Regions from separate parts of the Methylobacterium sp. E-016 genome, predicted to be linked through region 2. Evidence: predicted binding sites of a transcription regulator. Region 2 holds the regulator's gene; the other holds the start of a gene.
The links. The regulator LexA, encoded in region 2, represses DNA repair genes until DNA is damaged. The targets are predictions, from matches to a motif close to TGTTCNNNNTGTGTTCNG.
Positions count from the first base shown of each region.

Region 1: the regulator LexA is predicted to act here: its motif matches at 1,949-1,966, upstream of MKK68_RS00200 (PA0069 family radical SAM protein).

Region 1 is NZ_JAKSYF010000007.1:1,918-5,396, reverse strand. It holds gene MKK68_RS00205 (ribonuclease HII) at 71-697, shown strand; gene MKK68_RS00200 (PA0069 family radical SAM protein) at 800-1,912, opposite strand; gene MKK68_RS00195 (hypothetical protein) at 2,088-2,606, shown strand; gene moaB (molybdenum cofactor biosynthesis protein B) at 2,610-3,164, opposite strand; gene selD (selenide, water dikinase SelD) at 3,324-3,479, shown strand, end outside.
Region 2 is NZ_JAKSYF010000072.1:69,294-72,772, forward strand. It holds gene MKK68_RS07630 (ComEC/Rec2 family competence protein) at 1-603, shown strand, start outside; gene lexA (transcriptional repressor LexA) at 597-1,337, opposite strand; gene MKK68_RS07640 (NAD(P)-dependent oxidoreductase) at 1,509-2,447, opposite strand; gene MKK68_RS07645 (response regulator) at 2,745-3,128, shown strand; gene MKK68_RS07650 (protein phosphatase CheZ) at 3,167-3,479, shown strand, end outside.

The DNA.
Region 1 (3,479 bases), on a different contig from region 2:
CGGGTTGAGAGGGTGACGGGCCGGCCAAGGAATGCGATGGGTCGCCGCCCCTCCGGACCCGACCCGCCCCGTGCCCCCCTTCGATCCCGCCTGCGCCGCCGACTACCCCGCCGTCATCGGCTGCGACGAGGTCGGGCGCGGCGCCCTGTGCGGCCCGGTGGTCGTCGCGGCGGTGTGGTTCGACCCGACCGCGATCCCGCCGGACCTGCTCGCCCGCCTCGACGACAGCAAGCGGGTCAAGGAACCGCTGCGCGAGATCCTAACGCCGCTGATCCGCGCGCAGGGCCGCGTCGCGGTCGCGGCGGGATCCCGGGCATTGATCGACCGGGTCAACGTCCGCGTCGCCACCCTCGACGCGATGCGCCGGGCGGTGCTGCGGCTCGCCCTCGATGCGCCGGTGCTGGTCGACGGGCGGGACGCGGTTCCCGGCCTGCCGCAGCCCTGCCGTGCGGTCGTCGGCGGCGACCGCGCGGTGCCGCAGATCGCCGCCGCCTCGATCGTCGCCAAGACGTTTCGCGATGCGCTGATGCGGGTGCTGGCCCGGCGCCACCCGCATTACGGTTGGGATCGCAACGTCGGCTACGGCGCCCCGGTGCACCTCGCCGGCCTCAGGACCCACGGCCGCACCCCGCATCACCGGCTGAGTTTCACGCGGGCGTACGGCGATGGCGGAGCGAACACCACGGGCGCCGATTAGGTCGCAATCGTTTGCGAGATGCCTGAGGTCGTCCGTCGATGCCAAAACGATTCAGCCGTCCTGCCGCCGCGGAGCATTGCTCGATCGCCGCCTTCGCCTCCGTCACAGCAGCGAGAACTGCTCGCCGGGCTTGGCGAAGGCCGAGGCGTCGAGGGCGATGCGGGTTTGCGCATAGCCGAGGCGCGCCTTGGCCAGCCGCATCCGCGTCGCGATTAGGCCGGCGTAGGCGCCCTCCCCGGTCATCCGCTTGCCGAACGTGGCGTCGTATTCGCGGCCGCCGCGGGCCTGCTCGACCAGGGAGAACACGTGGCGCTGCCGCCCGGGATAGTGCTCGGCGAACCAGTCGGCGACGAGGTCCTTCAGCTCGTGCGGCAGGCGCAGCAGCACGTGGTTCGCCTCCCGCGCGCCGCAGGCGCGGGCCTCCGTCATGATCGCCTCGATCTCGTGGTCGTTGAGCGAGGGGATGATCGGCGCGACGATCACCATCACCGGCACGCCGGCTCGGCTGAGCGCCCGGATCGCCTCCAGGCGCTTGCGCGGATGCGGCGCGCGCGGCTCCATCTTCCGGGCGAGCACCGGATCGAGGGTCGTCACCGACATCGCCACCTTCACGAGGTTCCGCTCCGCCATCCCGGCCAGGATGTCGATGTCGCGGGTGACGAGGTTCGACTTCGTCACGATGCCGACGGGATGGCGCAGGCGGGCCAGCACCTCGAGGATCTCCCGGGTGATGCGGTGCTCGCGCTCAATCGGCTGATACGGGTCGGTCGCCGTTCCGAGAGCGATGGTCCGCGGCGCGTAGCCCGGCGCCGACAGCTCCCGCTCGAGCAGGCGCGCGGCGTCCGGCTTGGCGAAGAGCTTCGTCTCGAAGTCGAGCCCGGGCGACAGGCCGGCATAGGCGTGGTTCGGCCGGGCGAAGCAGTAGACGCAGCCGTGCTCGCAGCCGCGATAGGGGTTGATCGAGCGGTCGAACGAGATGTCGGGCGAGGTGTTGCGGGAGATGATCCCGCTCGCCCGCTCCAGCGTCACCTCTGTGCGTCTGGCCGGTGCGGGCTCGTCCGCCGGCCAGCCGTCGTCGGCGGCCTCGCGGCGGATCGCCTCGAAGCGCCCGCCCGGGTTGGCGGTGGCGCCCCGGCCGCGCAGCGTTTCCGACGTCGCGGCGAGCCGGCGTCGCGGCGTGGATTCGGCGCCGAGCGGAGGACGGGGTGTGGACATCGGACTGGCAGCACCCCGGCGGAAGCGTGTTTCACATGGAACATAACAGGAACGAGGCCGGTCGGATACGCCTCGATTTTAGGCAGTTTCTCGGGCTTTGTGGCTGTGGTGCAACGCTGGGCCGCCGCGTCGAGCCGGCCTGCCCGCGCCCGGCGAAAATACGGTATGCGCGGCCATGATCTCCGCCCTGGTTCATGTCGCCGACCCCGGCGATGCCGATGCGATCGACCGTCTGGCCGACACCCTGGGCGCCCTCGTCGGAGGCGTGGCCGCCGGGCTCGTGGGTGACGCCGTGATCGTCGCCGCCGCGATGGGCGAGGCGGTCGACACGATCGCCGACGCGACCGGCGCGACCCTGGTGGTGCCGCCGCGCGGATCGGACCGGTGGTTCGCCGGCGCGGCGGTCGCGCGCCGCGACTGGGTGCTGTGCCTGGAGGCGGGCGACGTGCCCGGCGACGGCTGGATCCGCACCCTCGACCGGTTCGTCGGCACAGCGCCGGCCGACGCCCTGGGGCGATTGTCCCGCCCGCATGCCGGGCTGGCGACGCGGCTGGCCATTCGGGCCGAGGCGCTGCTCGGCGCGGGTGCGGCGCGGCCCGGCGACCTCGTCCGCCGCGATCGCCTCACCGAGATCGGAACCTTCGCCCCGCGGCTGGTGCCGCGGCGCCTGATCGCGCGGATCGACCGGATGTGATCCTCAGGCCGTGAGCGAGGCGCCCCGCCGCAGGTGCTCGTCCAGGCGCGGCATGATCTCGACGAAGTTGCAGGGGCGGTGCCGGTAGTCGAGCTGGCTGACCAGGATCCCGTCCCAGGCGTCGCGGCAGGCGCCCGGCGAGCCCGGCAGCACGAAGACGTAGGTGGCGTTGGCGACCCCGGCCGTCGCCCGCGACTGCAGCGTCGAGGTACCGATCTTGTCGTAGGAGATGCGGTGGAACACCGCCGAGAAGCCGTCCATCCGCTTCTCGAACAGCGGCTCCAACGCCTCGGGCGTGACGTCGCGGCCGGTGAAGCCGGTGCCGCCGGTGGTGATCACCACGTCGATTCCGGGATCGCGCGTCCAGCCCTCGACCGTCCCGCGGATCGCCGTCGCCTCGTCCGGCACGATCGCGCGCGCCGCGAGCCTGTGGCCGGCCTCGGTCAGCCGCTGCACCAGGGTGTCGCCGGAGCGGTCGTCCTCCGGCCGGCGCGTGTCCGAGACGGTCAGCACCGCGATCGACAGGGGGACGAAGCTGCGGGCAGGCGTATCGGGCATCGGGCCGTCTCCGGGTTGAACGACCGGAATATGGGCGCCCGCCCGCGATTGTCCCATCCTTCCCGGCGTGCGGCGCGCGGGCCGAGGCGCGCCGAACCCGCGATCCATGGTATCGGCACCGATCAGCGACCCCTGTCCGTTCGAACGCGCGGTGCCCTCATGGATGCGACCCCCGTCCGCCTCACCAGCCTCGCCCACGGCGGCGGCTGTGGCTGCAAGCTCGACCCGGCGATCCTGCGGTCGCTGCTCGCCGACCAGCCGATCGCCGGCCCGTTCGAGCGCCTGCTCGTCGGCAACGAGACCGCCGACGACGCC
Region 2 (3,479 bases):
CGCCAGGGCAGCGGGGCGGCGGTGCGCCGCGCCGACGGCAGCCTCGTCGCCCTCGGGCGGCCGTCGAACTTCGTGCTGGAGCAGTGGCTGAAGGCCGACGGCGACGGCAGGCCGGGCGCGCAGGCGACGGGCGGTTCCGTTTGTGACCGGATCGGATGCACGCTTCGGTTGGCCGACGGGCGCGCGGTGGCGCTTCTGAAGGATCGCCGCGGCTTCGCGCAGGATTGCGCCAAGGCCTCGGTGCTGATCACGGCGCTCGCCGCACCGCCGGGCTGCGCCGCCGCCCTCGTCATCGATCGCGCCTACCTCGCCAGCCACGGCGCCGTGGCGATCCGCGTCGAGTCGAATGGCTTCATTCTGGCCGACACGCATGAGCCGGGACGGACGCTGCCGTGGCGCCCCGCGATGGTCCGTCCCCCGCCCCAGGGAACGGATGACGCGGCAGCGGGCGGATCGTCGCCCGCGGCCGAGCCCAAGCCGAAGGACGTCCCGTTCCAGGGCATGGCCGTACCGCCCCCCCGGGCGGAGGACGCCGACCCGGCACCCGACGATCCGGCCGCGGACGGCCCGAACCCGGAGATGCCGGGCGAGACCCTTCAGTAACGGCGCACGAGGCTAACCAGGCGGCCCTGGATCTGCACCCGATCCGGCCCGAGCACGCGGGTCTCGTAGGCCGGGTTCGCGGCTTCGAGCGCGATCGAGGAGCCGCGACGGCGCAGCCGCTTCAGCGTCGCCTCCTCGTCGTCGATCAGCGCCACGATGATGTCGCCGGTGTTGGCGGTGTCCTGCTTGCGGATGACCACGAGGTCGCCGTCGAGGATGCCCGCCTCGACCATCGAGTCGCCGCGGACCTCCAGGGCGTAGTGCTCGCCGCCGGCCAGGAAGTCCGGCGACATGGTGATCGCGTGGCTCTGGTTCTGGATCGCCGAGATCGGCGTGCCGGCCGCGATCCGGCCCATCACCGGGATCGACACCGCGCGACCGCTGTCGTCGACCATCTGCGTCGTGGAAGGACGCGGCGGCACGGCCTTCGAGCGCCCGCCCTCGACCACGCTCGGGGTGAACCGGCGCGGCGCGGCGGGAGCTGCCGGCACCGGGGCGGGCGCGCTGGAGCGGCCGGCGCCGTCGGGCATGCGCAGCACCTCGATCGCCCGAGCCCGATTCGGAAGCCGGCGCAGGAAGCCGCGCTCCTCCAGGGCGGTGATCAGCCGGTGGATGCCGGATTTCGACTTGAGATCGAGGGCATCCTTCATCTCGTCGAACGACGGCGGAACACCGTCCTCGCGCATCCGCTCGTCGATGAATCGCAGGAGATCCAGCTGTTTACGGGTCAGCATCGGCGCGGCTCGCAAGAATGCGCGGCCACACGAAGGTGGAGCCGCAGAAACAAAACACGAACACGTTAAACGTTCGTCAAGTGTTCCGCAAGGGTTCTCATCGGCCGATCCGACCGGTGCGTCGAATTTCGTCGCGCGCCGAGCCCCTTTTCGATCGCTGCGCTGCGGGGCTCAGCCCTCGAGGCTGCGGCGCACGGCGCGGGCGGTGACCGCCGAGACGCGCACGTTCGATTCCCGCGTCACGCCGGCGATGTGCGGGGTCAGGATGAGGTTCGGCACGTCGATCAGCGCCGCGCCGCCCGCGGCGTCCACGGGCTCCCGGGCGAACACGTCGAGCGCCGCCCCGCCGAGGTGCCCGGACCGAAGCGCCGCGGCGACCGCGGCCTCGTCCACGACGCCCCCGCGGGCGGCGTTGATCAGGATCGCGCCCGGCCGCATCCGCGCGATCGCCGCCGGCCCGATCATGTCGCGCGTCGCCTCGGTCAGCGGCACGTGCAGCGAGAGCACGTCGCTCGTTGCGACCAGCGCGTCGAGGGCCAGGCTCGCCACCGCGCCGTGCGCCGGGCGCCACGCGGCGTCGTCGGGCGCGAGGTGCGGGTCGAAGGCGGCGATGGTCATGTCGAGGGCCGCCGCACGGCGGGCGGTCTCGCGGGCGATCGCGCCGAAGCCGACGAGGCCGAGGCGCTTGCCGGCGATCTCGCGTCCCATCAGCGCGTTGCGCGGCCACGCGCCCGCGGCGACCTGCGCGCTCGCGCCGTAGGCGCCGCGCAGCAGCAGCAACGCGGTGCCGATCACGTACTCGGCCACCGCGCCGTCGTTGGCGCCGGTCGCGGGATGGACGGCGATCCCGCGGGCGGCGCAGGCGGCCAGATCGATGTTGTCGAGCCCGACGCCGAGGCGGCCCACCACCCTGAGGTCGGGTGCCGCCGCGAGCAGGCCCGCGCGCACCTGCGTGCGGTTGCGGACGATCAGCCCGGACGCGCCCGCGAGCGCCGCGCGCAGGGCGTCCGGCCGGTCGACCAGGGTCGGATCGTAGAGCGTCTCGAACCCCGCGAGCTCCGCCGCGATCGCGGCCTCGTCCATGAACTCGCTGATGACGACCTTGCGCATGGGGCGGCGATCCTTCTCCGCGGCCGGGCCGGTGCCGGCGGGCTGCCCGCTCTGCCGCGGCGTCCGGGCGACGTCGCGGCTGGGGGCATCGTCATCACGCAGCCGAGCGCGTCGGTAAAGGCGACCGCGCCGCCTATCCGAGTGGATGCGCCGATCGCAGCGCGATTAACCGCTTCGCAATGCCGCCCGGCGTAACGTCCCGGGCATGAGGTGCGACCAGCGACAGCGCCTCCCGACATTGCGTGACCGACGCCGACGGCCGAGCCGGCGATTCGGAGACACCGGAGCAGTTTGACCATGGCCCTCGATCTCAGCATGCCGATCCTGGTCGTCGACGACTACCAGACGATGGTTCGCATCATCCGCAACCTGCTCAAGCAGCTCGGCTTCGAGGAGGTCGACGACGCCTCCGACGGCACGGCCGCGCTGGCGCGCCTCAAGGGCCGCAAGTACGGCCTCGTGATCTCCGACTGGAACATGGAGCCGATGACCGGCTACGAGCTGCTTCGCCACGTCCGCGCCGACGAGGGCCTGCGCACCACGCCGTTCATCATGGTCACCGCCGAGTCGAAGACCGAGAACGTCATCGCCGCCAAGAAGGCCGGGGTGAACAACTACATCGTCAAGCCGTTCAACGCCGCGACCCTGAAGAGCAAGATCGAGGCGGTCTGCGGCGCCTGACCGACCTTTCGGGGCCGACACGCGGAGGAATGCTGACGATGGGTTTGCAAAGACCGCTCGGCGCGACGATCAACCCGGCGACCATGGTGTCCGAGTTGATCGAGATCGCGGACTACATCGCCCACGTGCGCGACGAGATCGCGGCCCTGCGCGCCAACGAGCTGACGCACGACCGCATCCCGATGGCGCACGAGGAGCTCGGCAACGTCCTCGCCGCGACCGCCGGCGCCACCAACACCATCATGGAGGCGGCCGAGTCGATGCTGGCCCTGCCGGACGGGCCGGAATACCGCGCCGCGGTCGAGAGCGGCATCGGCACGATCTTCGAGGCCTGCGCCTTCCAGGACATCA